3 regions of the Peribacillus sp. FSL P2-0133 genome follow, and region 1 is predicted to be linked to each of the others. Evidence: riboswitches for the same ligand, from Rfam matches in the RefSeq annotation. Region 1 holds a riboswitch; each other region holds the start of a gene.
What was found. A riboswitch is a leader RNA that binds a small molecule or an ion and turns the genes downstream of it on or off. The one in region 1 is predicted to bind S-adenosylmethionine.
Positions count from the first base shown of each region.

Region 2: it holds a riboswitch for S-adenosylmethionine, as region 1 does, so the genes downstream of both, MKY17_RS14900 (YezD family protein) here and MKY17_RS05900 (methionine ABC transporter ATP-binding protein) in region 1, are expected to answer to the same signal.
Region 3: it holds a riboswitch for S-adenosylmethionine, as region 1 does, so the genes downstream of both, mtnW (2,3-diketo-5-methylthiopentyl-1-phosphate enolase) here and MKY17_RS05900 (methionine ABC transporter ATP-binding protein) in region 1, are expected to answer to the same signal.

Region 1 is NZ_CP150254.1:1,227,035-1,237,287, forward strand. It holds gene fumC (class II fumarate hydratase) at 1-1,307, shown strand, start outside; gene MKY17_RS05870 (hypothetical protein) at 1,416-1,658, shown strand; gene ugpC (sn-glycerol-3-phosphate ABC transporter ATP-binding protein UgpC) at 1,718-2,863, opposite strand; gene MKY17_RS05880 (helix-turn-helix domain-containing protein) at 2,988-3,872, opposite strand; gene MKY17_RS05885 (NAD-dependent epimerase/dehydratase family protein) at 4,054-5,091, shown strand; gene MKY17_RS05890 (MetQ/NlpA family ABC transporter substrate-binding protein) at 5,336-6,157, opposite strand; gene MKY17_RS05895 (methionine ABC transporter permease) at 6,213-6,881, opposite strand; gene MKY17_RS05900 (methionine ABC transporter ATP-binding protein) at 6,868-7,884, opposite strand; SAM riboswitch class I at 7,953-8,057, opposite strand; gene MKY17_RS05905 (MBL fold metallo-hydrolase) at 8,352-9,176, shown strand; gene MKY17_RS05910 (hypothetical protein) at 9,355-9,543, opposite strand; gene MKY17_RS05915 (YheE family protein) at 9,607-9,810, opposite strand; gene MKY17_RS05920 (YheC/YheD family protein) at 9,874-10,253, opposite strand, start outside.
Region 2 is NZ_CP150254.1:3,115,197-3,125,449, reverse strand. It holds gene pdxT (pyridoxal 5'-phosphate synthase glutaminase subunit PdxT) at 1-6, shown strand, start outside; gene MKY17_RS14915 (SDR family oxidoreductase) at 157-909, shown strand; gene MKY17_RS14910 (TetR/AcrR family transcriptional regulator) at 1,047-1,634, shown strand; gene ssuE (NADPH-dependent FMN reductase) at 1,845-2,378, shown strand; SAM riboswitch class I at 2,655-2,763, shown strand; gene MKY17_RS14900 (YezD family protein) at 2,927-3,070, shown strand; gene MKY17_RS14895 (phosphoadenylyl-sulfate reductase) at 3,239-3,955, shown strand; gene sat (sulfate adenylyltransferase) at 3,985-5,133, shown strand; gene cysC (adenylyl-sulfate kinase) at 5,177-5,776, shown strand; gene MKY17_RS14880 (ferredoxin--nitrite reductase) at 5,793-7,418, shown strand; gene MKY17_RS14875 (DUF3906 family protein) at 7,439-7,654, shown strand; gene cobA (uroporphyrinogen-III C-methyltransferase) at 7,674-8,450, shown strand; gene MKY17_RS14865 (sirohydrochlorin chelatase) at 8,450-9,211, shown strand; gene MKY17_RS14860 (NAD(P)-binding protein) at 9,192-9,824, shown strand; gene MKY17_RS14855 (sulfite exporter TauE/SafE family protein) at 9,978-10,253, shown strand, end outside.
Region 3 is NZ_CP150254.1:3,369,599-3,379,851, forward strand. It holds gene MKY17_RS16080 (HAMP domain-containing sensor histidine kinase) at 1-960, opposite strand, end outside; gene MKY17_RS16085 (response regulator transcription factor) at 957-1,643, opposite strand; gene MKY17_RS16090 (hypothetical protein) at 1,649-2,611, opposite strand; gene MKY17_RS16095 (hypothetical protein) at 2,729-2,995, opposite strand; gene MKY17_RS16100 (DNA alkylation repair protein) at 3,105-3,347, shown strand; gene MKY17_RS16105 (hypothetical protein) at 3,384-3,551, opposite strand; gene MKY17_RS16110 (CobW family GTP-binding protein) at 3,618-4,544, opposite strand; gene MKY17_RS16115 (cupin domain-containing protein) at 4,669-5,202, opposite strand; gene MKY17_RS16120 (methylthioribulose 1-phosphate dehydratase) at 5,227-5,856, opposite strand; gene MKY17_RS16125 (2-hydroxy-3-keto-5-methylthiopentenyl-1-phosphate phosphatase) at 5,853-6,512, opposite strand; gene mtnW (2,3-diketo-5-methylthiopentyl-1-phosphate enolase) at 6,519-7,751, opposite strand; SAM riboswitch class I at 7,858-8,010, opposite strand; gene MKY17_RS16135 (pyridoxal phosphate-dependent aminotransferase) at 8,143-9,315, opposite strand; gene MKY17_RS16140 (carbon-nitrogen family hydrolase) at 9,415-10,197, shown strand.

The sequences.
Region 1 (10,253 bases):
AGAGAAGCCGTAACAATTTCAAAATTGGTAACGAAAAAATGCCGATTGAATTAGTTCGTGCATTTGCATACGTTAAACAAGCTGCGGCAAAAGTGAACTATGATCTTGGTGATCTTTCGGAAGTTAAAAAGAATGCCATTGTCAAGATTTGCGGCGAAATCCTTGAAGGTACGCTAGATGAACATTTCCCGCTTGTAGTTTGGCAAACGGGAAGCGGCACGCAAAGTAATATGAACGTGAATGAAGTGGTCGCTAACAAAGGAAATGAATGGTTAAAAGAAAATGGTGATTCTGAAATCCTTCATCCGAATGATGATGTTAACAAGGCACAGAGCTCCAATGATACTTTCCCGACAGCCATGCATATTGCTGCCTTTATGGAAGTCGCTGAAAAATTGGTTCCTGCCATTAAAGCTCTTCGTGATACATTCGATTCAAAAGAAAAAGAGTTTTGGGATGTCGTGAAAATTGGCCGGACACATCTTCAAGATGCTACACCATTAACATTGGGACAAGAAATTTCCGGTTGGAAAGCGATGCTCGACAAAGATCTAGCGATGATTGAGGAAAGCAGCCAAAAATTATTGAACCTTGCACTAGGCGGAACGGCTGTAGGAACCGGAATCAATACAAAAAAAGAATTCCCGGGACTTTCCGCCAAACAAATTGCTGCTGATACAGGATATCCTTTTGTCACATCTGATAATAAGTTCCATGCATTGACAAGCCATAATGAAATCGTCTACGCACACGGTGCTTTAAAAGCATTGGCAGCGGATTTAATGAAAATTGCAAACGATGTCAGATGGCTGGCAAGTGGTCCAAGAAGCGGAATCGGCGAAATAGCCATTCCAGAAAACGAGCCAGGCAGCTCCATCATGCCAGGTAAAGTCAATCCAACACAAAGTGAAGCGCTTACCATGATTGCAACACAAATCGTGGGTAACGATGCTACAATTGGCTTTGCAGCAAGCCAAGGTAATTTTGAATTGAATGTATTCAAGCCAGTAATCATCTATAACTTCCTGCAAACGGTAAAATTATTGACGGAAGGCATTCATTCATTCAACAATAATTGTGCGGTTGGCATTACTGCAAATGAAGATAAAATCAAAGAAAATGTAGAACGTTCCCTTATGTTGGTAACAGCATTGAACCCGCATATCGGTTATGAAAAAGCAGCCAAAATCGCCAAAACTGCATTCAAGGACAACTCAACATTGAAAGAAGCTGCGTTGAAATTGGAGTTCCTGACGGAAGATGAATTCAAAGCATGGGTCGATCCTGCTAACATGGTTAATAAATAATTGAATGGAAATTCCCTCCCTTGGTATTAGGGAGGGTGTTTCCATGTGTTAAAATAATGGAACCAACAAATACTGAGATCATAAGTATCGGGAACAGGAGGAAAAACAATGTCTTTATGCCCGCTTTGCAACGGTCTGAGAAAAATTCATGTGAATTGCCCGGAATGCGGCAGTGATCTTGAAGATAAAGGGAAATTCATGGACTACGCTGATGATTACAGTGCTTATATGGATATCGACATACTTAAAGAAAACGACGGATACCCTCAATCCCTTCAAAAAGGACAATGCCCACATCTCATGAAATGCTCTGAATGCGGACATGATGAAGTGGTATTGGTCCAGGAATGAATATACCCCATATGTGAATAAATTGTAAAAAGACCCATTATGAATGGGTCTTTTTACGTTTAATTGGCAGATAACTTCATGCTTTCCTGCATCTGTTCATCTTCTTCAACTAAAATGCGATGTTCAGTCCCTTTGTCAAAAAAGTGTGCTTTATTCATGTCGAGGGCAAGTTCGATGTTTTCGCCTGCCTGGATAATATTCTTGGCATCGACGCGTGCGACGAAGTCCTGCCCCTCTAATGTGGAGTAGAGCATGATCTCCGCGCCCATCAGTTCGGCCACATCAATTTGGGTTGTGAATGCAGTGTTAGGGGACTTCGTGAAGTAAGCACCTTCATTATGGAAATCCTCCGGACGGATGCCAAGGATTATATCTTTTCCGACATATCCTTGATCACGCAGCATTTTCATCTTCAATTCAGGTATTTCAAGTGTTTGTTCGCCTATTTTAATTGTGCCTTCTTTTAATGTTCCAGTAAAGAAGTTCATGGCAGGCGATCCGATAAAGCCGCCGACGAAAACGTTTATCGGTTTCTCATAAACGTCCTTTGGTGCACCGACCTGTTGGATGATACCATCTTTCATTACAACAAGACGTGTCGCCATGGTCATTGCCTCTGTTTGGTCATGCGTGACATATATCGTTGTGGTGTCGAGCCGTTTATGTAATTTGGCGATTTCCGCACGCATTTGAACCCTTAGCTTTGCGTCGAGATTGGATAATGGCTCATCCATCAAGAAAACTTTTGCGTCCCTTACAATTGCCCGGCCAAGTGCGACACGCTGGCGCTGACCACCTGAAAGGGCTTTAGGTTTCCTGTTTAGCAGCTCTTCAAGTCCGAGAATCCTTGCCGCTTCATTGACTCTTTGCTTGATTTCCGCTTTTGGCGTTTTCCTGAGTTTTAATCCGAATGCCATATTGTCATATACGGACATATGAGGATATAAGGCATAGTTCTGGAAAACCATCGCAATATCACGATCTTTAGGGGGGACATCATTGACTCGCTTGCCGTCTATATATAAATCCCCTTGGGAAATGTCTTCAAGTCCGGCAATCATCCTTAATGTTGTCGATTTGCCGCAACCCGAAGGTCCCACAAAAACTATGAATTCCTTATCGGCAACACGAAGGTTGAAGTCTTTAACAGCTGTCACCTTTTTATCATAAATCTTGAATATATGTTCCAACACTAACTCTGCCATGAAAAATCCCCCTTTTAAACTCCTGATTACTTGTACCAATTAGCTATAGTCTAAGCTATCGGATTTGAAAAAAGTATGGGCACATTGCACAAAAAAGGGTGATATTACCTGTTTATATTGAAAGTTAATCATTTAGTAAAAGTATCAAGTATGCAGTAAGCGCATGACGGAAGTTTCTAATATCGAGACCAGTTCTTTCAGAGAATTTATCGATTCGGTATTGTAAGCTGTTCCGATGTATATAAAGCTGTTTGGCGGCATAGGTGGCATTTGAATTACATTCGATATACGTTTTAATCGTTTTGATCAGTTCAGTATCCTGCTTGGTCTTGCCAAGAATCTCATTGATATACCACTTTGCATCCTTAACGGATGGATCATTTATTAATGAGTGAGGGATGATGTCTGCCAAATCAGCCACCTTTAGATCTGGCAGATGCACCTGTGCCAAATCAAAACACTTTTTCTCCTGAGTCCAGTGCTGATGAAGGTCTTGATTTATAGGGTGAAAGCGCCCGGTAAACATACGGGTCTTTACATAAAAGTCACTTTCAAGCGTGGAAGAAATGGCGATTAGTTCTTTAGTTGATAAAGGTTCATCCTCGTTCGTTTCAATTAATACTCCTGCCGTTTCATTTTCCCAGACAATAGTTGCGTCAGATGGAACGAAAGCGAGGAAGGCTTCTTCAAAATCGGAGTTGGAAAAATCAGCATGAGTCAGCTTGAAATGAAGAAATCGAACATTCTCCCAGCTCGTTAAAGGCAATGGTGCATTCGGTTCGGATAAAAAGGTTTTCCATGATGAGTCTGGATGTGCATTGAGGTTATATGGGTTTATGGAAGGAGCAAAAAGCAGTTCCAATAAACGGATTTCTTCGGCTGTGATTTCTGAACGGTGAATGCCAAGTAAACTTCTCGAGTCTTCGAACCAAACATAGTCAGAAATTTCATCAGTATCCATTTTATTGGTAAGGGCGTTCGGGAATTTTTGTTTAAGATTTTCAAGCATCGTTTCCACCTTCTTTCTCCCTTTCCATATCATTATAGCGAAAAAGAATAAAGTTCAAAAGAATACGATATTGCTAGTTTTTCCTAAAAGGGAAAATCAAAGAAAAGTTGCAAGTATTATTAATTTTAGGAAAGGGTATTGCGTATGATTTATGGAATATCGTTAAAGAGGAGGGAATCTTATGAACATTTTAATATTGGGTGGTACACGGTTTTTAGGCCGGTATTTAGCAAAAGCTGCGATAGAGAAAGGGCATGAAGTCACACTTTTTAATCGTGGAAGCGATCCTTATGTTTTCCCCGAACTAGAACAGTTAAGAGGGGACCGCGACGGGAATCTTGAAATGTTGAAAGGGAGACAGTGGGATGCAGTCATTGACACATCGGGTTTTATCCCTCGAACTGTATCGAAATCTTGCAGATTGCTTAATCAAGTTAGACATTATACATATATTTCAAGCATCTCAGTTTATAGTGATCCAACCGAACCAGGCATTGATGAAAATGGAGAAGTTCATGCACTAAATGAAGATAAAGCGGAAGGGATCACCCGCGGAACTGCTGGACCGATATACGGTGAATATTATGGACCGTTAAAATCATTAAGCGAAAAAGCAGCTGAAAAAGAACTGCCGGGGAAAGTTTTGTCAATTCGTGCGGGGCAAATAGTAGGTCCATATGATTACACAGACCGATTGCCGTACTGGCTTAAAAGAATAGCAGAAGGGGGAGAAATTTTATCTCCGGGACGCCCTGGACGTCCAATCCAAGTCATCGATGCAAGGGACTTAGCTCAATGGATCATCCAAATGATAGAAAAAAGTATGACAGGTACATATAATGCCGTTGGACCTGATTACACACTAAATATGGGGCAATTACTTGAAGGCTGCAAAAAGGTAACAGGAAGTAATGCTGCCTTTACATGGGTATCTGAAAAATTTTTGGATGACAATAAAGTGGAGCCGTGGGGAGAGATGCCTTTATGGATACCAGAAGAATTCCCTTTACCGGGAGCTAAGGAACCTTTGAATGGGTTTTTGGCTGTCGATAACAATAAAGCCATCAATAATGGACTAACATTCCGTCCCCTATCAGAAACTCTCGAAGATATATGGAATTGGGAAAAGGGCCGTCCGGAATCTGCCGATAGAAAAGCAGGCATCCACAGACAGCATGAAAGTGATCTCCTCGAATTATGGAAACAGACAGTAGATTGAAACCTTTTTTTTATTATATTGAAATACTGAAGGCACATTAAGTGTGCTTGCTGAAAAGGATGATTTAAACGAACAACTTGAAGGAATTAAAAAAGCGATGTACTAAAAACTCCATCGCTTTTTTAGTCCGTGGATCTGCTTGCGTGGTTTGTAAGGATTTTAAGGTTTTCCATGGCGGCCGCCACTTTTTCCTTAATGAAAGGCCTGCTCCCAATAAATGGGAAGTAGGCCTCGATTATTTTGATCAATTCATCCAGTCTGGTTTTCCGAATCCGGCAAATTTGTCATCGATGACTTTTTCGAACTGGTCGGATTCCACTACTGATTTAATATCCTTGGCAAATTGAGAGTCTACATCTTTTGTATTCACTGTAACAACGTTTCGATACATATCCGGCATTTTTTCTAAAACAAGGGCATCCTGGAGGTCCATTTTCGCTGCAAGAGCGAAGTTGCCAGGGACCGCTGATAGGTCAACACTGTCTGTTGCCCGAGGCAATTGAGCGGATTCCAATGGTTTGAGTTGGATGTTTTTTGGATTTTTCGTTACATCCTTTTCAGATATTTTTAAAGGGTCGACATCTGGATCGACTTCAATCAGCCCTTCATCCACCAGCACTTTAAGTGCACGTGCGAGGTTAACCGGATCATTGGGCACTGCAAGGGATGTACCGTCTTTAATTTCTTTCAATGATTTATACTTGTTCGAATATATGCCCATTGGTGCTGTTGGAACTATGATAAGGTCGGAAAGCTTTAAATCATTTTCTTTAGCGAAGTTATCCATGTATACTTTATGCTGGAAGAGGTTGGCGTCGATCGAATGGTTGCCAAGGGACTTATTCGGCTGGATATAGTCGGTGAATTCGACGATCTCTATTTTGTAACCGAGATCTTCCAGACCTGGTTTGATGGCCTCTTTAACCATATCGGCGTAGGGACCGGTAGTCGCCCCGATCTTCAATTCTTTTTTGTCTTCAGTTTTTGGGGATGCATCATCGCTCCCGCATGCTGTCAAGCCAAGGGCAAGTGCACAGACTGATAATAACGAAGCTATTTTCTTCATTTGAAATTCCTCCTGAGTAATGAAATGTATTGAATCATTGAAAAATGACTGATCCCTATCGTTTGTTAACTATATATGAGGCCTTGTCACCAACCATTTGAATGATTTGCACAAGGCAGATCAGCACGACGATCGTCGTGATCATGACTGTATTGTCATAACGGTAATAACCGTACCGGATGGCCAGGTCGCCAATTCCGCCACCGCCGATTGTCCCTGCCATTGCTGAGTAACCTATAAGCGAAATGGTCGTTAATGTCAGTCCTTGAATGATACCCGGTTTTGCCTCTGGAAGAAGTACATCCTTAATGATCATCCATGGAGTGGCACCTACGGCAATTGCAGCTTCAATCACTCCTCTGTCTATTTCACGTAATGCCGTTTCAACGATTCTTGCAAAAAAAGGTATTGCGGACACCGACAGGGATACAGAAGCCGCTCTTGGCCCTATCGTCGATCCAGTTAGAAGATCCGTTAAAGGAAGGAGGGCGACCAAGAGAATGATGAACGGGATTGAACGTACAATATTGACTGCGAATCCTAGAGATCGATTCACGATGCTATTCTCAAAAAATAAATTCCTTGTTGTCGTAAACAGCAATACTCCAAGCGGTAAACCGATCAGCAGGGCTACTGCAAGGGAAACGCCGACCATATAAATCGTTTCAAGAAAGGCTTTATTAAGATCAGGTAAAATATTGACGATGGAATCAAGCAGTGACATGTTTTAACACCTCCACAGAACTGGAACGATTTTTTATATATTGCAATGCCGAATGAATTTGAGCGGCATCGCCTAATAACTCGATGATTAAAATGCCTAAAGGGACATCCTGGATATACTCAATTTTACCGTGTAAAATATTACCCTTTACTGAATGGGATTGGAGAGTATCCGAAAGGATCGACTCACCGGCGGTTTGCCCTTCGAATTGAATTTTAATGATCGTACCTTTACTTTCTTCAATCAAGTGCGGAGGGAGTTCGAAATCCAGAACACTGCTAATGAATTGCTTCGTTAACTCCTGCTTAGGCTGTGAAAATATTTCATAAACGGAACCTTCTTCAATTACACGGCCATCCTGCATGACGGCGACACGGTGGCATAGTTCTTTGACCACTTCCATTTCATGTGTAATCAACACGATGGTGATGCCAATCTTACTGCTTATCTTTTTCAATAATTGTAAAATCGCTTTTGTAGTTGTTGGATCAAGGGCTGAAGTCGCTTCATCACATAATAGTACAGTGGGATCATTTGCTAAGGCACGGGCTATGCCTACCCGTTGCTTCTGTCCACCGCTAAGCTGCGCCGGATAGACATCTTTCTTATCGCTGAGCCCTACGATTTCCAACAATTCCAATACACGTAACCTGATGGCATCCTTCGATCGATGCGCGGCCTTTAAGGCGAAAGCGACATTTTCATAAACAGTTTTTGAGCTGACCAGTGAAAAGTGTTGGAATATCATTCCGATTTTTTGACGTTGTTTACGAAGCTCTTTACTTGATAAAGAGGTTAAATCAATGCCGTCGATGATGATATTTCCACCTGTCGGACGTTCAAGCAAATTCAAGCAGCGGAGTAATGAGCTTTTTCCAGCTCCACTGTAGCCGACAATTCCATACACTTCTCCAGTTTGAATGGTTAAAGATACGTTATCCACTCCGATAACTCGGTTTTTCTTCGAGACGTATTCCTTTCGGACTGAACGGATTTCAATCATGAGCTTTCCCCCTTAAACATTAAAAAACTGCCTCTATCATTCAGAAAGAGGCAGCGAAATTATATCTCGTCTTATCTTTCAGAATGCAATCATTCTGCAGGAAGTGGCACCATTCCTTAAGGGCGGTTGCCGGACATCGCAGGGCCTGATCCCTCCGTCACTCTTGATAAGTAAATTATTATTTTAGAATATTTCAAGTTTTTTAATATAATCTATATTATTTGTAAAATCCGACAATGTCAATCGTTTCTGAAATTTTGGGATGATTTTTTGTTATTAAAATTTAGTAAGGTCCGTTAAAATGATTCGTGAAAAAAGGGCTATTATGCAATAATCCAGCATTTACGTCCAGGTTAATTATTCCAAAATTTCCTTGTCAAAAAGGTGAAGTGGTAATACATTTATTATAGTAAAGTTAAAAAAAGGAAGATGAAACTATTTTTGTGTAATGATGGGGAGGCAATTGAATGTTAGAGATTAACACGATAAATGATGTGGTTTGTGTGAACGGGACTCCTGGCGGGAACAAATCGGGGATGAGTGTTTATGTCTTTTTAACGGATGGTCTATTGATAGATACTGGCGCACAGATTTTATTGGAAGAGCTTATTCCATTCTATGAGACCGCAGACTTCGACTCAGTGGCCCTGACTCACTATCATGAAGACCATACCGGGGGCGCTGCATGGATACAGGAACATAAAAAGGTCCCGCTTTTCATTCATCCGATGTCGGTTGAGGTTTGTGCAAAGGATGCTGTATATCCTGAATATCGTAAAAATTTCTGGGGAAAGAGAGACGCCTTTAAAGCTGAGCCGGTAGGGAGGGCCATTCATTCCCGCACCCAAACGTGGGAGCCGATTTTTACCCCTGGTCATGCAAAGGACCATATGGTGTATTTGAATCACAATAGTGGCATGCTCTTTTCAGGAGACCTTTTCGTAACACCAAAAACAAAGCTTGTCTTACGGGAAGAGTCTGTCCCGGTCATCATCGATTCCATTAAAAGATTACTTCAATATGACTTTGGGGAAGTGTTTTGCTGCCATGCTGGGCATGTCCCTGATGGGAAGGACATGTTTCGAAAAAAGCTGGATTATTTGGAAAACCTCCAAGGTGAAATTTTACGCTTGCATTCTCAAGGGCTGACCGTTCATGAAATCCAGCAGGTCGTTTTACCGAATCGCTATCCCCTTATCGAGATATCTGGGCATGAATGGGATTCAGAGCATATCGTTACATCGATATTAAAAGAAAATATTTTGATTGCCAGGGATAATGGAAATATTTGAATGTTATCCGTTTAACTGTCTGGGTTTTCTAATTGTCACTCAAACAACTTCCATCCAGGAAGTTGTTTTTCTTGATTACTTATAAAAGACGGACTTTTTATAGGGGGAATGTAGTGCAAGCGGGAGATGAACGGGATAAGTAATAAAGGAGAGCTCTCCATAAGAGAGCCCACATAATTTATTTATTTTCGTTGGGATCTGTTTCATCATAAAAATCATGTGCTTCTTCGATGTTCTGAAGGTTTGCGACTTCATACACATTTCCGCCCGCCATTCCTTCATTGATGATACGGTCGATATCCAGGTAAACGGAGTCCTTGCCATTATATTCGGTATCCTTCAAAAATGTCATTTTTTCTTTATCCAAAATTAATCCCTCCTAGCCTTTTCTTTAGTTTAGGCAAAGGAGTTTTTTTTATTCTGATTAGGTTCATTCATATACATGGAAGATCATTAAATCATGTATCATGCTTTTGAGTTTGGTTTCATCTGTTTCGGAAGGCGGGTTGGCTGTCCACTCGATGGATCCATCTTTATGATACAAGGCTTGGACTGCCTGCTTGTTGAAATAAAAGGAAATTCTCCATCCTGGCAGATTCTTATGCAATGGTGCCCATTGAAAATGAGTGATCATATGTATTACCTCCATATATACAGTTTCTCATTTAATTATAATGGAAAACGGCAGCTGGAGGTGTTATTTTATTGTCAGGTTGGGAAAAGTTAATTCAATAAAAAGATTTTTTAAATGCAAAAGCCTGTTTGTTTCAATTTCCACCTCATCGAATTGCATGGGCTTTGAGTTCACTTCATATATGAAGAGCGAGCCCGATTCGTCTTCCCCTATATCAATGGAAAACTCTCCGAGAAACCCGATTTTTTTCGATAGTATCTCTCCGCATTTTTGGGCGATATTCGCTAATTTTAGATTCAGGCTTCTTGATTGCAGGTCTTGATAAGGAAAAAGCTTACCACCTCGGGGAGTGTGGGTGGTGATTTCCTGAGTTTGTGACATCCTTACCGCTTTACCGGTCACTTTATAAAAACCTTTTTCATAATGGACGAGAATCCGGTAAT
Region 2 (10,253 bases), 1.9 Mb from region 1:
TGCTAAACAAATGAAGCTGTCCTATTAATAGGACAGCTTCAATTTTTGAATGCTCATAACACTATAAAAATTCATATTGCTTGAATTCAATATTCTTTACTTTTATAATGAAAAAAATAAGTGATCACTTACGTACTTTTTAGTGGTGAGAGGGAAATGGAATTGACTGCAAGAGTTGCAGTTATTACAGGAGGAGCAAGCGGAATTGGCCGAGCAACATGCTTGAAATTCGCAGCAAAGGAGGACAAGGTCGTCGTTGCGGATTTTAATGAAGAAATGGGACAGGAAACTGTTGAACAGATAAAAGCGGATGGTGGAGAGGCCATTTTTGTTAAAACGGATGTATCTAAGCAGGAAGATGTTGAATCGTTAATCAATAAAGCAGTGCAAACATATGGAAGGATCGATATCATGTTTAATAATGCCTGCATTGGTGCAGGCGGTATGATCCTCGATCAAGATATGGAGGGTTACTTCAAAACGATTGAAGTGAACCAGCACGGAGTTGCCTTTGGAATCATGGCAGCAGGACGGAAAATGAAGGAGCTAGATAACAAGGGAGTCATTATAAATACCGCTTCCGTGTTTGGCTACTTAGCTTCCCATGAGACTTTTGCCTATCAGGCAACTAAAGGCGCTGTAAGAATGATGACACAGCCAGCAGCTTTGGAATTGGGTGCTTATGGCATACGCGTAGTGGGCATTGCGCCAGGCGGGGTTGACACTCCTATCATACAAGGCTATAAAGATATGGGAATCATCGATAAATTGAATGCAAGTCAAATGCGCGGTAAATTAATTAAGCCAGAAGCCATTGCAAATGCCGTCTATCTATTATCGTTAGAGGAAGCGGATGCGATCAATGGAAGTGTAGTCATGGTCGATGATGGCTATGCATCTTTTAAGTGATTTTCTATTTATGATATATGGGAATATTGAATTCTAATAGATCAAAGGTAATATGTTGACCGATTGATACCATCGAGATATCATGGAAAATAGATTGGTAAAACCGGTCTTATCTTTATAAAAGAAGGTTGATATTTTTGAAAAAAGGGCAGCAAACCAAAGAACGAATCATAAATGTAGCCCGGACTCTTTTTGCCACTAAAGGTTTTGACATGACAAGAACGAATGAAATTGCCTCTGCTTGCAATGTTTCCGAAGCTACTATTTATAAATACTTTGACAGCAAAAAAGATTTGCTTTTGGCTACAATTACCCCTATTGAAAAAGAGGAATCCGAAGATGGGACTAGCCATCTATCTACGGATGAACTAGTTGAGAATCATGTTTGCACCATGATAAAAAAAATTCTTGAAAATAAAGAACAGTTTTCGATATTATTTAGGGAAACACAATTCGATCAAGATATTTCAAAGCAATATGTAGATCAGATTTTCAAGCCAAATGCCAAGCATATTGAAATACAGAAGAGAATAGATAGCGGAGAGATACAATATATCTCTGATATTATCCTATTTAATGTGGGGATCATTTCTTTTACATTGGCATTATCCACACATTATGAGATCCATCAACAAAAAAAGGAGCCATATTTTACTTCTGAACGAATTAAGAGCATTGCTCAACTTTTGGTATATGGTATTCATGGTAAACAAAATCATACATAATGAAACGGTCATATTGAAGGGCATGAGCATCAAGCCGCAAATATGACCATTTTATTTTCATTCAGAGTCGATGAAGTCAACTAGTGAATTCATTAAACCCGAGTGTAAGATTTGACTTATATTTTTCAGACTATTACGATAAAATCATGCTGCACGAAATGCTTTACGAAGATTTTATCTTTAAAACATGTAACATAGGAGGGGTTTTAAATGAGCGATATCGTAATTTTATCAGGAAGTCCTGCTATACCATCAAGAACGGACATTTCACTAAAACATATTCAATCATTAGTCGAAAACGAAGGATTTACCACAGCTTATTTCTCAATTACGGATTTCTCAGCAGATGATTTATTTCAAGGGAAATATAATAGCGAAGATATCTTAAAGCTTTCAGAGAGAATTCAAGCAGCTAGAGGAATTATTATTGGTTCACCGGTTTATAAGGCTTCTTATACAGGTGTATTGAAAGCCTTGATTGATTTGCTGCCAGAAGGTGCTTTTAAGGGTAAGCCAGTTCTGCCAATCATGATTGGTGGAAGTAACAGGCATCTATTGGCGATTGACTATGCGCTTAAACCATTAATTTCAATATTAAAAGGCGAGCCGCTGCAGGGCATTTATTTTGTAGATAAGGAAATAGATAAACAGAATTCAGAAAAACCGATTATTGATTCGCATTTAATTGATCGCGTCCAGAGTCAAGTTCAAGAATTTGTAGAAGCGATACAGTTAAGAAATTAATGACTTCAAGTAATCCCCTCTTCAAAAGGACTGAAATTCGAGAATTTTTTTAAAGTAAGGATATACGACAATAATAGGCTTTTTATGAAAATAGACTTATTTTTTTGGAGACCTTATCTAAAAAGACAAGTCTATTTTCTTATTTATATGAACATAAAATCATAAATTGAATAGTGTGTATAAAAATAACAGTTCATCCATAATATTAAACCAAGTTATTTTATAAGAAAACTCCATTGACAAGGATTAAATATATGTTAATATTTAAAATAATAAAACTTATCCAGAGCGACGGAGGGAATTGGCCCTTTGAAGTCCAGCAACCTGCATGATGGATGCAAGGTGCTACCTCCAACAAAATGTTGATCATTTTGGAAGATAAGGTAAAGATATTTACCTTGGGATCTTTCCATCATGGAAAGATTTTTGTTTTTTTTGAGGCAAACCATAACAATGTAAGGTTGTATGGAATTATATAAATCTAAGAAATTTTTTTAATCAGCGTTGAAAATAAAATATTCGCGGATTTTCTTAAAGGAGGAACTGGTTTGGAAAAAGAGAATCAGCTTGAAGAAATATTTGAACGACTTCAAGAAATGCTTAAATCAATGAAATATGGATCCATTACACTTATTGTCCAGGATGGTAAAATCATTCAAATGGAAAGAAATGAAAAATTAAGAATTAAATAAGGTATCTGCTGACTAGAAAAACTAGAGGCGGGTTTAACTGATATAAAGAGAGTATTGGTTAGATTCGTCTCTTTTTCCTAGAATCAAATAAACTGGGGAAGTTTAAACGGGTATTGATCAACAGTTACTCTAACCTGATACAGCAAGTTTTTAGAGGGGGCTACAAAGTTGGCTGGATTAATAAACTATGAAAATTTCAATACAGGGGAATTCCCCGTATTTCCTGAAGACAGTGAAACAAAAGGTGCTTTGGAAGTTCTGCAATGGGCGAATGACCATTATGGAAGCAAACTGATTTATGCTTGCAGTTTTGGTATTGAAGGCATCGTGCTTACGGATTTATTGGCGAAGGTCAACCCTTCGGCAAAAATTGTTTTCCTTGATACAGATGTTCATTTTGAGGAGACTTACCAATTGATCGAGCAAGTGAAAAAGCGCTATCCAAAGCTTTTGATCGAAATGAAGAAACCCGCCTTGACGCTTGAGGAGCAAGCAGCGGAATATGGGGATGAATTATGGCTTAGTGATTCCAATAAGTGTTGTAACATCCGTAAAATCATACCGCTTACCGATGTGCTTTCAACGGCAACAGCCTGGCTTTCGGGACTGCGGAGGGAGCAATCCGAAACAAGGGCTTTAACCGAGTATATCAATAAGGATAATAAGTTCAAGTCAGTTAAAGTATGTCCACTCATACATTGGACATGGAAAGATGTTTGGCGCTACGCCCACAAAAACGGACTTCCATATAATATCCTGCATGATAATGGATATCCGAGCATTGGATGTAAAACGTGTACAGCACCTGCATTCAATGCAGATGATTTACGCTCAGGCCGTTGGCAAGGAGCCCAAAAAACGGAATGCGGATTGCATTTATCATAAATAAATAGAAACCATAGGGGGAATTTAGCATGACAATCAGTTTACCGCACGGAGGAACATTAATTGATCTTTGGGAACCAAAATATGATTTTAGTAAATTAACAAAATCAATCGAAATCGATGAAATTGCTTTAAGTGATCTTGAATTGATAGGCACTGGTGCCTACAGTCCGATTAAAGGATTCTTTACAAAAAGTGACTATGAGGCAGTGGTCAAGGATATGAGGCTTAGCAGCGGGCATGTATGGAGCATCCCGATTACGCTGCCTTTGACCGAAGAAACTGCAGAAACCCTTACTATAGGTGAAGAAGTAAAGTTGACTCATGAAGGTGAAACATACGGGGTTCTCACCGTTTCCGATATTTACACTCCGGATAAGCAATTGGAAGCGACATTAGTATATCAAACGGATGATGAGAAGCATCCCGGAGTGAAAAATTTATATAACCGCGGTGATGTATATGTCGGCGGGGAAATAAAGTTGATTAAGAGAATAGAGCGTCCGCTATTTCAAGCTAATTATCTGGACCCGGTCGAGACAAGGAAAGCTTTTGCTGAAAAAGGATGGGAAACGGTTGTTGGTTTCCAAACGAGGAACCCTGTTCACCGTGCACATGAATACATTCAAAAGACAGCATTGGAGATTGTCGACGGCTTATTCTTAAATCCTCTCGTAGGTGCCACTAAATCCGATGACATTCCGGCAGATGTAAGAATGGAAAGTTATAAAGTGCTGCTTGAAAAATATTATCCTAAGGATCGCGTCTCTCTTGCAGTTTTCCCTGCTGCCATGCGTTATGCAGGACCTAGAGAAGCCATTTTCCATGCGATGGTCCGTAAAAATTATGGTTGCACCCATTTTATCGTCGGACGTGATCATGCGGGTGTGGGCGATTATTATGGCACATATGATGCTCAAAAAATCTTTGGGAATTTTAACGCCGATGAGTTAGGGATCACGTTATTATTCTTTGAACATAGTTTTTACTGTAAAGCATGTGGCAATATGGCTTCCGCTAAAACTTGTCCGCACGGGAAGGAAGACCATGTCATCCTGTCTGGAACGAAGGTTAGGGAAATGTTGCGTAATGGAGAAATTCCTCCAGCTACCTTTAGCCGTAAAGAGGTCATCGAGGTGTTGATCGAAGGTCTAAAAAAGAATGAAGTTTTTAACTGATTGGACATAAATTGAAGGATCACATGAAGAGGGGGATTATTATATGAGTAAAAGTACGAATGTCACTTGGCATGAAACGTCATTGACCAAGGAGCTCCGCCGGAAGCAAAACGGGCATGAAAGCACAGTTCTATGGTTTACAGGGCTCTCGGGATCCGGAAAATCAACGATTGCTAACGCGGTCGCTAAAGAGTTATATAATCGGAATATTCGAAGTTATGTTTTGGATGGTGATAATATCCGCCACGGTTTAAACAAAGATTTAGGTTTTTCTGAAGAGGATCGAACCGAGAATATTAGGCGGATCGGTGAGGTTTCTAAGTTATTCGTGGATAGTGGGCAGTTCGTATTGACCGCCTTCATATCCCCATTCAGGGCAGATCGGCAGATTGTACGTGATTTACTCGAAGAAGGGGAGTTTATTGAAGTATACATAAAGTGTCCGATCGAAGAGTGCGAAGTGCGTGATCCAAAAGGTCTTTATGACAAGGCGCGTAAAGGAATCATTAAAGATTTTACCGGAATCGACTCTCCTTACGAAGAACCAGAACAACCGGAAATCATTTTAGAATCCGACCAATATAGCATTGAAGAGTGCGTTGAACAGGTAATCGGCTATTTGACAGCAAAGAAAGCGATCTAATCAAGGAGGAAATGTAATGGTTTACGAGAAATTTTGGTCGGAAAATCCACTAATCGCTAAAAATAAAACGGAAATCTGGAAATTGGAAAAAGACGGATTGAAGATATTCGATGATATTCCACATTACGCTGCAAATGGTTTTGATTCCATCCCTAAAGAGAATTGGGATATGTTCAAGTGGGCAGGTCTATACCTGCAACGGCCAAAAGAAGCTGGTTACTGGATGATGCGTGTCGTTATTCCCGGAGGTATCCTGACTTATGATCAACAGATAACTCTAGCTAACATCGCTAAAGATTATGGGAGGGATGTATATGATATTACAACCCGTCAAGCCATTCAATTCCACTGGTTGACCATCGAACAAGTCCCGGATATCTTAAACCGTTTGGAAAAGGTTGGACTGACTACGGCCGGTGCATGTGGTGATATCACACGTAATATCATCGGTAATGCATTGGCAGGCATCGATCCTGACGAACTTTTTGATACACGCGAAGTACTTTATGATGTATTTGAGTATTTCCGCCTTAACGAAGACTATTCGAACCTTCCTAGGAAATATAAAATGTCCATTAGTGCTAATATCCATAATGCTTCAAATGCTGAAATCAACTGTGTTTCATTCAATCCAGCCACTAAAGTAATTGATGGAGTAACGGAAGTTGGTTTTCACGTGAAAGTAGGCGGTGGGCTATCCTCCGTTCCGATGCTGGCAGAAGAACTTGACTTATTCATTTTACCTGAAAAAACAGTCGAAGTAGCGGCCGCCATCACGACGATATTCCGTGACTTTGGGTACCGTGAAAAACGTCATCGCTCGCGTTTGAAATTCCTTGTCGCTGATTGGGGTCCTGAACAATTCAAGGAAAAATTGCTGGAGTACACCGGTCCGCTTCCTGAAAAGGGTGAAAGTGCGGTGAAGGGATGGAATGCAGGCTATTTCTACGGCATCCATAAACAAAAGCAAGATGGTCTGAATTATGTTGGAGTCAATATACCAGTTGGTCGTCTAAATCCAGACGAAGTGATTGAGTTTGCCGAACTTGCGAAGAGATATGGAAATGGTGAAATCCGAAACTGTAATTCTCAAAATCTAATCATTCCAAATGTGCCGGATGCAAAACTTGAGGAATTAAAACAGGAATCCATCTTTGAAAGATTTCCATATCAACCAAAAAAATTCATTGGTTATTCCGTTTCTTGTACAGGCATCGAGTATTGTAACCTGGCACTCGTTGAAACAAAAAAACGAATGAGGACCATATCTGAATCATTGGACAAGGAAATAGATCTCGATGTACCTGTAAGGATGCATATGGTCGGTTGTCCGAATAATTGCGGTCAAAGAGCCATCGCTGAAATAGGGCTTCAAGGCATAAAAATGAAAAACCAGGACAAAAAGATGGTCGAAGCTTTTGAGATATACGTCGGAGGAACGCTGAATGAAGGCGGTAAGTTCAATGAAAAACTTAAAGGAAAAGTGGAAGCTGAACAGCTCTATCATGTTCTGAAAGAACTGATCCTATTTTTCAAAGAAACAAAACTTCTATCAGAAACCTTTCTTGATTTTGTGGAAAGGGTAGGGATATCGCAGTTACAAAGTAAGCTTGATGATATATTAACGGAAGTGGCCGTTTAATAGGGGAAGGTAAGCAATCCATGAATCTATACCGTTTCGAAGTCACTATCAAGGAAAAACCAATCCATGTCATCATTGTTGCCGATTCGGATGAAAAGGCGTTTGAACTTGTTGATATCGAGCTGGAAAAACATTTTTTGAAAATGCCTGAAGTGGATGACATCTCATTATATGAAAAAAAGAAAATTAAAAATGGAGCAGGTTTCGTTTTATCGGAATTCGAAACGATTCTCTAAGGGAAGGCAGGTTGCATAAATGGGGAAAGTATATCTAGTAGGAGCCGGTCCCGGAGATCCAGATTTAATTACATTAAAAGGATTAAAATGCATTCAAGAAGCTGATGTCATTTTATATGATCGACTTGTCAATAAAGAACTTTTGAATCATGCAAAAGACGGTGTAGAGCTGATTAATTGCGGTAAACTGCCGGATTATCATTTATTGCAGCAGGATACCATCAATCGGTTCCTGGTCAAATATGCAAAAAAGGGAAAAATAGTCACCCGTTTGAAAGGCGGCGATCCATTCGTCTTTGGGAGAGGCGGGGAGGAAGCGGAAGCCCTTGCCAAAAGTGGCGTGAGCTTTGAAATCGTTCCAGGAATTACGGCTGGTATCGCCGCTACAGCTTATGCGGGAATTCCAGTTACACATAGGGACCATGCTTCATCTTTTGCAATTATTACCGGTCATCGGAAAAAGGATGAAGAGGACAATATCAAGTGGGAATCCCTTGCAAAAGGAATCGATACATTAGCCATTTACATGGGTGTTAAAAACCTGCCATATATTCAAGGAAAACTTTTGGAGCATGGAAAAAGTCCAGAGACTCCTGTAGCCCTTATTCATTGGGGGACATTAAAAACGCAAAAAACAGCTGTCAGTACTTTGGCTAATGTAGTGGAAACGGCCAATAACGAACAGATTGCGAATCCTTGTATGATAGTCGTGGGCGATGTCGTTAATTTACGAGAAAAAATCAAATGGTTTGAAGGAAAACAAACCGAAAATTTGTTGGCGAATGAGGCATTTTAATGGAAGCCATTTTATATATTTGCCATGGCAGCCGTGTTAAAGAAGCTTCAGCCCAAGCCATTGATTTTATTAAAGTTTGTATGCAAGCACAGCCAAATTCCATTCAGGAGTATTGCTTCTTGGAATTGGAAACTCCTACGATTGAAGAGGCGTACGAACGATGTGTACAAAAAGGTGCGACGAGAATCATTGCCATTCCAGTTCTATTGCTAACAGCTGTACATGCAAAACATGATATTCCAGTCATATTGAACAAAATGAAAGAACGGTACCCAGCCATTGACTTGAAATACGGAAGGCCAATTGGTGTCAGTGATAAAATGGTTGACATTTTAGTGGAACGGTTGGAGGAAACAAATGTAAGGGTTACGGAGGATTCCTTAGTTTTATTGGTTGGAAGGGGCAGCAGTGATCCCGACGTGAAAAGGGATTTGTCTCGATTGGCCGATTTGCTAAGGAACAGGTTTCCAAAAATCCGTGTGCAAGAGTGTTATTTGACAGCTGCTACACCAAGCTTTGGAGAAGCATTGGAATTCGCAGAGGAATCTCGACCAAACTTAGTATTTATCATTCCTTACCTATTGTTTACCGGTCTCTTAATGCAGTCCATCGAAAATGGAATAAAAAAGATTCAAAAAAAGGGTAAGCAGAAATTCATACTTTGCCGATATCTAGGTTATCACCCAAAGATTGAACAAGCCATATCGGAACGAATTCATGAAGTGAGTGGGGGGGGAGCTTATGTATCCAATTACGCTTAATATTGAGAACAGAAAGTGTATCATCATCGGCGGTGGTAAAATAGGTTACTTTAAAGCGGGCCCATTATTGGAAGCTGGTGCTGAAGTGACCGTCGTAAGCCCCGAGATTTGCACAGGTTTTCAACTGTTGGAGAAAGAAGGTAAAATTCAAGTTTTACTTAAAGAAGTGGAAGAAACTGACTATAAAGATGCGTTTTTAATCATCGTTGCAACAAATTCGACTGAAGTTAATGAACGAGTGTACGAGAATGCATCCAAAAGTCAGTTGGTGAACGTAATCAGTAATCATGAGCTGGGTAATTTTCATATACCGGCGACATTGAATAGAGGCATGCTTTCCATAAGTGTTTCTACCAATGGAGCAAGCCCAACACTCGCAAAAAAAATTCGGAATGATCTAGGTAAAGTATATGATGAATCATATGAAGAATATCTTGAATTCCTTTTTGAAGCAAGGATGATTATAAAAAATGGTTCATTTTCAAAAGAGGAAAAATCTAAGTTACTGAAAGATTCAATAGAGGATATTTATAAATATTCCCTGAAAGAAAGATATCGTTTTTTAGCTAGGCTTTTACCAGTAGAAACCGAAGAAAATATATCATTGGGCTGATCAGAAAAACTGAAGGCACCTAACCAACATGTCATTTCATTTTGGTTAGGTGCCTCTTTGTGTCTTAATGGAAATCTAAATGATTTTTAAAGGCAAACGGTTCCATCGGGTGATGTTATATAGGTTCTATTTTAATGAAAAAAGGGGAATGTCATGAAAAAGTTAATCGTTTTGGCCTTTATCGGGTTTTTAGCCCAATTAATCGATGGTTCGCTTGGAATGGGGTATGGAGTGAGTTCCACGTCCTTATTGCTGACATTCGGGATCGCCCCTGCAGTAGCATCAGCATCCGTTCATTTATCGGAAGTAGTGACCACAGCAGTATCCGGAGCTTCACATATAAAGTTTGGGAACGTGGATAAAAATATGGTCTATCGCTTGATCATTCCAGGTTCAGTTGGTGCATTTGTAGGTGCATGTTTCCTGAGC
Region 3 (10,253 bases), 2.1 Mb from region 1:
ATAGGCAATCGGGGTTTTATTTAACATGAATGGATCACTATCCATTTTTGATAAGTCCATCAGATCTCCCACAAGCCGCTGCAGCCTAAGAGCCTCCCTTGAAATGAGTTGAAGGTATTTCCGTTGCTCTTCATCATTTTTCACGACACCATCCAATATGGCCTGCGTATAGCCCTTTACGTAACTAAGCGGGGTTCTGAGCTCATGTGCAACATTTTCTAAAAATTCTTTTTTTCTTTCTTCTTCCATATGGATGGAATTGGCCATATCATTAAAGGCCATTGCCAGTTTCCCTATTTCATCATGACTCCTTACCTCGACCTGTATGTCATAATTCCCCTCTGAGACACGATGGGCTGCAGTCTCGATTTCCTTAATCGGACTGACTAGCTTTTTCAACCATTTCGTAGTAAACAAAATCGCGACAATCAAAAATAATAGAACGGCCGCCATCCATTTTGCGGCAAATTCCTTGAGTAATACCGTAATGGAATCTACAGGAATATATGTATAGATGATACCTTCGAGCCGATTTTCGTCAATCAGGGGTATGATCGCCGCTACGATGTTCTTTTCAAATCTTTTCTCATATCCCTCTTTTTCAACGGCTTTCCCATCTAAAAGCATTTGCCGTTCTTCTTCAGAAATAAGGGTGTCATAATTGATTTCAAAAGGCAGACAGGCACTCAATTCCCTCGGATTGTTGACGACAAAGATCTCGCTGTCATTCTTACTGTTAAACCATTCAACTTTTTCCTTGAAATCTTCGCTGATTTCACCGCCGGAGTAATCCGCCCCTAGCAATGACGCTTCATTGACTAAATCTGTTTTAAGCTTCTCCACATATAGATTTTTATAATAATATTGAGAAAGTGAATAAGCGAACAGCACGGATAGGATGATGGCGGTGATGATGGTGAGCCATAATTTAAAAGTGAGGGTTCGCCATTTATTGATCATTTCTTTTCCTCTATCTTATAACCGATTCCCCAGACGGTTTGAATGTAATCGGCCGCTCTTAATTTCATTCGTAACGTTTTGATATGGGTATCCACGGTCCGTAAAGATCCTCCATACTCCCCGCTCCATACATTTTCAAGCAGTTGTTCACGGCTTAGTGCCTGGCTTTTATGACGCATGAGGAATAAAAGCAATTCGAATTCCTTCAAGGTTAAATTGATTGGCTTCCCTTCCACCAAAACCGTTCTGGATTGTAAGTTCAAGCTAATTTTACCGAACCGGACATGGTTTTGACTCTCTTCATTCAATGATAATTTCCCTGTCCTCCGCAATACCGCTTCGACCCTTGCAACCAATTCTCCTGGATTGAACGGTTTGACGATATAATCGTCGCCGCCAAGCTTCAGCCCTTTCACCTTATCCCATTCTTCACCTTTCGCACTGACAAATATCACAGGAATCTCCCAATTTTCACGAATTTCTTCACAAACGGAGAAACCATCCATACCTGGCATCATGATATCCAATAGAATTAAATCAACTTCCTCTGTTTCAACCATACTAATAGCTTCTTTTCCATTCGCAGCTTGAAGGCATCGATAACCTGAGTTCAGTAAATACATTTCAACTAGATTTCGCATATCTTCTTCATCATCCACGACTAAAATGGTGTAAACATGCATGTCATCTACTCCCTCAACATCAATTGGAACGGACCTTCGCCGACTTTGATCGTTTTTTTAACATCGACTGTTTCAGCATCCATTACATACACTTCATCACTATCATATCCCGCCACGATCACATCTTCGTTAAAGCTAGCCATTTCAAAAGGGTTGACGCCGACCACTTTGCTTTTCACTTCCTCATATTGATCATTCAATTTATATAAGGAGCTTGTACCATGACTAAGGACAAATATGCCTTCTGCATTCTCAAGGAACTTTATCGGCATGGTTGGGGCCTTCAGCTTATTCTTCAACTCTCCCGTTTGTGCCGAATAAATATATAGATCTTCTTCCACTTTGTCCCCATCACCGTGTCCTCCGATCCATATTTCATCCTTTTCTTCCCTTAATAATGTGCCTGTGCTGGAACTATGTACGGGAAATTCAAAATCGACCTTTTTCGTTTCAAGATTTATTACAGAACATTTGGTATCACCAAAATTAATAACATACAAACGATTCGATTGCTCTCCTTGAAGAACGGTCAGGGGGCTTTTACCAACCTTGACAATATCCTGTTTCTCCCCATCTGTATTTAAAAAATAGATGGAGTGATTCGATTGGTTGACCGCCACGATGCTTTTTCCATCATGTAACAACTGCATATTAACGATCCCTTTGCCAATTTCCCAACTGTTTATCAGTTTTCCTGCTGATAAAGAGTACACTTGGACTTTCTCCATCTCTTTTCCATAAAGCAGGATAGTATCTTTGTCTGCCAGGAGCAGTGCTCCGGTAAATGGTTCTGAAATATCCCATTTTGCAAATGGATGATAGTTTTCATCTATGAAAGTCAGTGAGGTATCCTTGATATTGACAGTCGCCAGGAAAGATTCACTTTTATTGATTTTAGTTAATGCATTACTGCTATTACACCCAGTAAGCAGTACGATGGCAAGAAAAAGCCCAATGCCCCACTTCATATTTTAAGCTCCTTATTCATTAAATATCTATTTTTTAAAGATTTTAACAATGATTTGTGAAAAAAGTATGAAGCAGAAAAGAATATTTGCTAACAAGCATCTGTTACACCTCGGAAATCATATTCTTTCCAATTCAGTGATATAGGCCATGACGATCGCATTTTTCATTTCTTCAGAAAGCGAAGATTCCATCACGCGTTTAATGCAGAGGTAAAATTTCTCCAATACCGGTTTTCGGGCACGGGGATGGGCATTTTCATCCAAAAGCTCACGGCGGATGAGTTCCGACAACACTTCCCCTCCACTTCCATCGGTCATCTTACGATTATTCCATATGCTTAAATAAGCCACCAGTAATTCTTCTTGCCTGACATTTTCTTTCATAGTATCCCTTCCATCCATTACTAATTTATACATATTAATGTTCGAGTTTGTAAAGACTATCTTAATAATACGATCACGCTTTTTAAAATTCAAAAAGGGAGTGAGTACAATGTCTCAAGTATACCGCTGTCCGAATTGCCGGACAAATAAATCTCGCTTCAATCTCATTCAGCAAGTAGCAACCCCCATTAAAAAGGATCCGCAGTCAGGTGAGATTATTGAACAATATTCGAATGATTCCCTTCAGCCATTCCACCTAGCATATAATGGTCCTGAAGTTCGGGTTCAATGTGCTGCTTGCGGATTAATAGAAGACGAAAAGACATTTGCCGCCTTTGGAATGCAACAATAAAAATGGTCAGACCCATAAATGGGTCTGACCATTTTTTCAATCTTTTCCTACTGACATCTTAGCCCGGTCTATGGCGATTGGAATGGCTTTTCCATCCTCATATCCTTCATCTAATAATGCATTGGCGATTTCTATAGCCTTTTCCCTTACATCTTTATCTAGATTCTTCATCGAGTTTGGGTAATCGTTCTTATTCCATGGCACTAATACCGCCTCCTTGATAAGAAAGTCTCCTTTTTATGTTTCCCTTCTTTAAAGGGCGGTAAACTTTTATCGGGCCGCTTTCAATTCCAAAGCTTTCAACTGAGCGATCAACATTTCCTTATCCAACTTTTCCCCGATCATGACGATATTCAATGGCATTTTCATCATTTCATTCATATACATCGGCATTCCGTAGGAGTATTGGAATAAATGGGGGTATTGTGAATGTGTAAAGGAAATGTATCCTTTCATTCGATAGACCGTTTCCGGGAGAGCCCTAAGCCACTCTTCAAAGTCGGTTTGTGCCACGGCACCTTCAAATGTATGAACGACTGCAGTTAAATGCAAATGGTCATGTACATCAAGCTTTTGATGGCCATTATGCCGTTTTCTTTGCATCTGCTGCAATGATGCCAAGGATACGGCTGCATACTCCGTCAATAAACATACGGCATCCGGATTCAGCGCCTGTATCGTATAAATCAGCTGTGCGGCCTCCATCTCACTTACTAAATCCGCTTTATTCAATAATATGAAATCGGCATGGTGGATTTGCTCGACAAGCAACTGTCGAAGCTGCGGAGACAGTTCCTCCCGATCGCGCCACCTTAATAAATCGACGACAGTGATAATCCCTTTATACTCCAGCCTTTTGGCGAAAATCGGCGACATGATGCCATCCAATACTTCAACTGGATGAGCTGCGCCCGTCGTTTCAATATAAACCGCATCCAGTTCATTTTCCGTTAGCAATTCATGAAGCTGAACCTCCAGTTTATCTTGAATTGTGCAGCAAATGCATCCGTCAAACAACTCCTTAAGTGGCACTCCATCACCAAGGAGTCCGCTGTCAACCGATACACTGCCAAGCTCATTTAAAAGCACGGCCACTTTTCTACCCGCTTCACTTTCCTGTTTTAAAATATTTCGAAGAAGCGTCGTTTTCCCGCTGCCGAGAAAGCCGCCCAATATGTATACTTCGGTTGTTTTCATTCTTATCTGCTCCTATGATCCGGTTAAATTCGATTCCGTTAAATTTTATCATACTTATCTTACTAAAGCACTTGCCGGATCCACATAAAAAAACCAGCCCTTAAGCTGGTTTTTCAACAATGATTCATGCTTGAACTTCATCTTTTTCGTAAATCGGCACCCATCCTGCCGCTGTTACGAAAATACGGACAGCAACAGTTTTCCTATCTTCTGCGAGCGTGAAATAATGTCTTGTTGATTCTGGTACACTAATAAGATCTCCGGGATTAAGACGTACATCAAACCACTGTTTATCATTGCCTTCAATGGCAAAGATACTCGTACCTCCCGCTATGAAACGCACTTCATCATCTTCATGGTGGTGTTCCTGCTTAAAGTTTTCAAGCATTTGATCCAAGTTCGGATTTGCATCTGATAATGTGATGATATCATGCGCTTTATAGCCTCTTCTTTCAGAAATTTCCGCTATCTCTGATTGGAATGTTACAAGGATTTCCTTCTTGTCAGCATCTGTTAGATCGTATTTTTCCACAAGATGGGCCGGTAATTTAGAAATGTCCCATTGCTCATAAATAACCCCTTGTGTTTCTAAAAACCCTTTTACCTGTTCACCGTTTTCAATAACCTCGTTTGTTTCATGGAATTTGATCGTCGCCATCATTCATACCTCCTCTATGAGTGTTTATCTTAAAGAACCTGCAAACGCCTTTTGTTGATTAAGCAACAGTTGGTATTGAAATAAAAATTCGCAAGCTTCAAGTATTCTTTTTGCTTCGAGTCCGCTTTTACCCCAAACCGTAATGCCATGATTGCGGATCAGCACGGCGCCAGAGTCTTCTTCGACATGTGGCTTGAACTTATCGGATAACAGCGGAATGTCAGCGTGATTATATATGATTGGAATCCGAAGCTCCGAATCTTCCTCCCACCGACCGGTCGCTTTAATGATTTCATGATTACAAAAGGAAACCTGGCCTTCATCTCCGTACAATTCTGATATCACATTATTTTCAACTGTATGGACATGGAGTACACAGTTCGCATTTGTTTTCCGGTAAATGACTGTATGAAGTAAAGTTTCGGCCGATGGTCTTAGGTTCGTTTCTTCAACTGGTTTTCCTTTTAAATCCACCAGTAAAAAATCCGAATCCGTTTGCTTCCTTTTATCCTTACCGCTTGCCGTAATATAAAAGAAAGGGCTTTTGGGCTCGCGGATGGACAAGTTCCCGCTTGTTCCCATAAACCAATCCCTTTCGGCCAGTTCAGCTTTAATATCTGCCAACTCCCGCCATTCTTTAGAATGATTGTTCACGCTTTAACCGCCTCCTGCCGCTTTAAAATGTCAATTACATCAAAAAATGTTTCAAATCCTTGATGTGGAATTCCTTCCCTATCGCATTTTTCAAGCAGTATGTCACGGGCTATGACAAAATCGGCCTGTTTAGCCGCTTCAAAATCCGTTACTGAATCTCCAATAACGAATTTAAAATCTTCCGCACCCGCTATTTCCCTCATAATGGATGGCTTGCAGCAACCGCAATCATTATTACATTGATCATCACAAGCATGTGGCCACTCTATATAAATCTTTTCCTTATCAAAAAATGCATGGTTGCAATAAACGGACTCTGTTGGCAAGATATCATTTAAAAGCGGTGCAATGAAAAAATCCATGCCCCCGCTTACTATATATAAAGGGATGTTGGCTTGTTTCGTATACTCAACGAATTCATAAAACCCTGGACGAATGCCGGCCGTTTTTCTTACATATTGGATGATGTCATCCTTCATGCCACTATCAAGCAGTGAAAACATATCCCCAACTCCTGAAGATATACTGATTTTTTGCTGAAGGACACCGTCTTTCAACGCTTCCCATTCCGGAGGCGCAAATTTTTTCATGATGGAAATGATATTGTCCGTGTTGGTGATCGTTCCGTCAAAATCACAAAAGATGATCGGTTTCATTATTTCTTATAAGCCTCCCCATAACACAAGAGCTTTTTTTAGTGTTTCTTCCTCAGCCGCCGCTTCTGATAGGTCCTTTCCTGCTAGAACGGCTTCCACAGCAGAACGGAAAGCCTTGGCCCCGCCCTCTGCTCCGTCAGGGTGCCCGTGAATTCCGCCCCCTGCATTAATCACGCTATCGAGCCCAAAATCCTTGATTAAGTCCGGAACCATGCCTGGATGAATGCCTGCAGAAGGAACAGGGAAGGCTTTTTTCCATGAAAGTTCATCTTTTGTCAGAGCTTCAGCAATCGCCAAGGTCTCCTTTTTTTCTAGTGCGACATTTCCATAAGGGGATGGGAACAAGGATAAATCCGCACCTGATAACCTTACTAATTTACCAAGCAATAACGGATAGCCGATCCCATAAAATGATGAAGATGCCAATGCCCCGCTATATGCGGGATGCGCCATGATCGGCAGCTTGATACGATCATGTTCACTCAAGGCCTGCAATACATCCAAACCATATGTATGAACGTTGAACAATAAAGCATCTGCCCCTGCTTCAGCCGCCTGCTCTGCCTTATCCAGTAATTCAAATGTTTTCCCTGATAGATTGACAGCATATAAAGTTCGGTGGCCAGTGGTTTCATGGACTTCATTCAATATTCTTTTTCCCGTTTTTATTCTATCGAAAAATGGAGTCAGTTCCTGGTCGAAGAGGATCTCATCATCTTTAACTAGGTCGACACCCCCTAATGCTTGTTGCCTCAGTTGCTCATTATGGAATGTCAGGTCCCTTCCTAATACACCTTTAAAGATGCTCATCACCAGGGGCCGGTTAAATACGCCAATCTTTTCCCTTATGCCTCCAATACCAAATTGCGGCCCGGGAAAAGCTTTTTGAATATCACCGACAAAATCCAGGTCGATAAGTTTTATTTCTCCGTCCAATGAAAGTTTGCCGAAGACCGTCGTGAGGATTGCAGGTAAATCAATGGAGAAATTCCCTGCCGGATAGGCAATTTTAATAAGCGAACGGTATACTTTACGATTAAAGTAGCTGTTTGCCCTCTCTTCTTCAGATAGTGGTGTCACCGATACGACGCGCCCCTTATGTTTTTCCAGTTGTTTCTGGACCAAATGTGGCAGGTCCGTCCATGTCCCGACAGTCAAACCTAAGGCGATGCTCTCTGCTTTTTTCTCATGATTTCCATTGAAGTCATGAATTAAATAAGTAGCGACTATCTCGCTCATCTGAATCACTCCTATAACACGTTAGTAAACTCTCGATGTCATTAACCTGAAATGTTCTCAAAATGGCAAAAGCCCCTTCATAAAGAAGAGGCTTTAAAAAGCCATCTTCTTATCTCCCAGCCATTGGCTGCAAGAATTAGCACCGTGCCTTGTGGATTTAAAGAAAATCCGGCGAAGAATTCCGCCCCATTTTACAATGGAATTACGGTCGGTTGCTGGGCTTCATAGGGCTAGTCCCTCCACCTGCTCAAAATAAGAAAACGCTGATATATAAATTGCATTCAAGTATCGAAAGATTAAGAATTTATTTTGTATTCTGACAGGTAATCCCTACTTTGTCAATAAGTTTTAACTATTTAACGGTGAATAAATCGGATACCTCATTCCATCGTTAAAATAAGTTTAATGTACGTATTCGTTCCACAGCCTCTTCAAGCCGTTCTTCGGAAGTCAATAGCCCTACCCTGACGTAACCTTCGCCAAATTCACCGAATCCATTCCCTGCGGCAACAGCTACGTGGGCATGCGTTAATAAATAGTCTGCAAAACTCTCTGACGTAAAACCTTTAGGTACCTTGAGCCAGGCAAAAAACGATGCCGCAGGCGCTTTGACATCCCAGCCGATTGCCCTCAATCCCTCAATGAAAACATTTCTTCGTCCTTCGTACATCTGCACTAACTGCTCTACACAGCTCTGCGAGTCAAGCAAAGCGCTTGCCGCAGCTTCTTGTATCGCCGGGAAAAGACTCACATAAAGATGGTCTTGTAATAGTTCAAGAGCTTCTATTACACTCTTATTCCCCACTGCGAAGCCGACTCTCCACCCTGCCATATTGTATGTTTTCGATAGTGTGTATATTTCTATTCCTACATCCTTCGCTCCCTTTGCCTGGAGAAAGCTTATCGGTTTTTTTCCGTCGAATCCGATCGCACCATAAGCGAAATCGTGGACCACACAAATGGAATGCTCTTTTGCGAAGGTGACGGTTTCATCAAAGAAACTTTCAGTTGCAGAAGCACCTGTGGGATTATTCGGATAGTTCAAGAACATCATTTTGGCTTTATCAAGTACTTCTTTATGTATGTCATCGTATTTCGGAAGAAAATCATTTTCTTCTGTCAAGGGCATGAGTTCGGTCTTTGCCTGGGCTAAAACAACTCCGGAAAGATAATCCGGATAGCCTGGATCTGGAACAAGGATCGTATCACCTGGATTCAATAAACACTGCGGCAGTTCTACAAGACCTGCCTTCCCCCCGAAGAGAATCGCCACTTCACTATTCGGATCTAGCTTGACACCGTATTCTCGTTCATAAAAGACGGCGGCAGCATCTTTTAAATATTGATGCCCCCGGAATGGCGAATATTTATGATTTATCGTTTTTTCAGCGGCAGACTGCAAACTTTTCACGATATGTTCTGGCGTCGGCTGATCAGGGTTTCCCTGGCCTAAATTAATGACATCATGTCCTTGCTCCGTGATCGCATTGACTTTTGCGACTAGTGAAGCAAAAAACTGCTTGGGCAGGTCCTGAAGCTGGCCGGATTTTTCGAATTGCACCATTTATACACCTTCTCTGAAATTTCTTGAAATTCTAGTCACAAATGATATATGTTTATCATAGTCTTGTAAAGTATTTTTTACATGTGGGGGTTTTAAACGATGAAGTGGAAAATAGCTTGTATTCAAATGGATATAGCCTTCGGGCAACCGGATATCAATTTTCAGGTTGCAGAACAATGGATGGAAAAAGCGGCACGCTCAGAACCCGATATCGTCATTTTACCGGAACTTTGGACAACAGGATACGACTTGACCAGGTTAAATGAGATTGCTGATCATGAGGCAGAAAAAACGATTGAATTTTTTAAAACACAGGCACAGAAACACCAGATTCACATCATAGGCGGTTCCATTGCGAAAAAAACAAGCAAGGGAATCTATAACACCATGATCATCATCGATAAACATGGAAATCTCATTAAAGAATATGATAAGCTTCACTTATTTCAGTTAATGGATGAACATCATTTCCTGCAGCCAGGAGAAAAAGATGGTTTATTTACTCTTGATGAAAAAATATGTGCTGGATTCGTTTGTTATGACATCCGTTTTCCTGAATGGCAGCGAGCCCATACCGTTCAAGGCGCCGAAGTTCTATTCGTAACGGCTGAATGGCCAAAGCCGAGACTCGATCATTGGAGAGCCTTGTTGATTAGCCGTGCCATCGAGAACCAAGCCTATGTTGTAGCCGTTAATCGTTCAGGTTCGGATGTCAATAATATATTTGCGGGTCATTCCTTGATTATTGATCCATGGGGGAATATCATAAGTGAAGCCGGAGAAGAAAACGAACTCTTGACAGGCACCCTGGACTTCAAAAAAGTTACGGAAGCCCGTAACAAAATACCTGTATTCGAAGATCGCCGCCCTGATTTTTATTAATTTACCCATTGACAAACTATTTAAAAAGTTGTTATTATTTTCCCGAAGATTAAAAT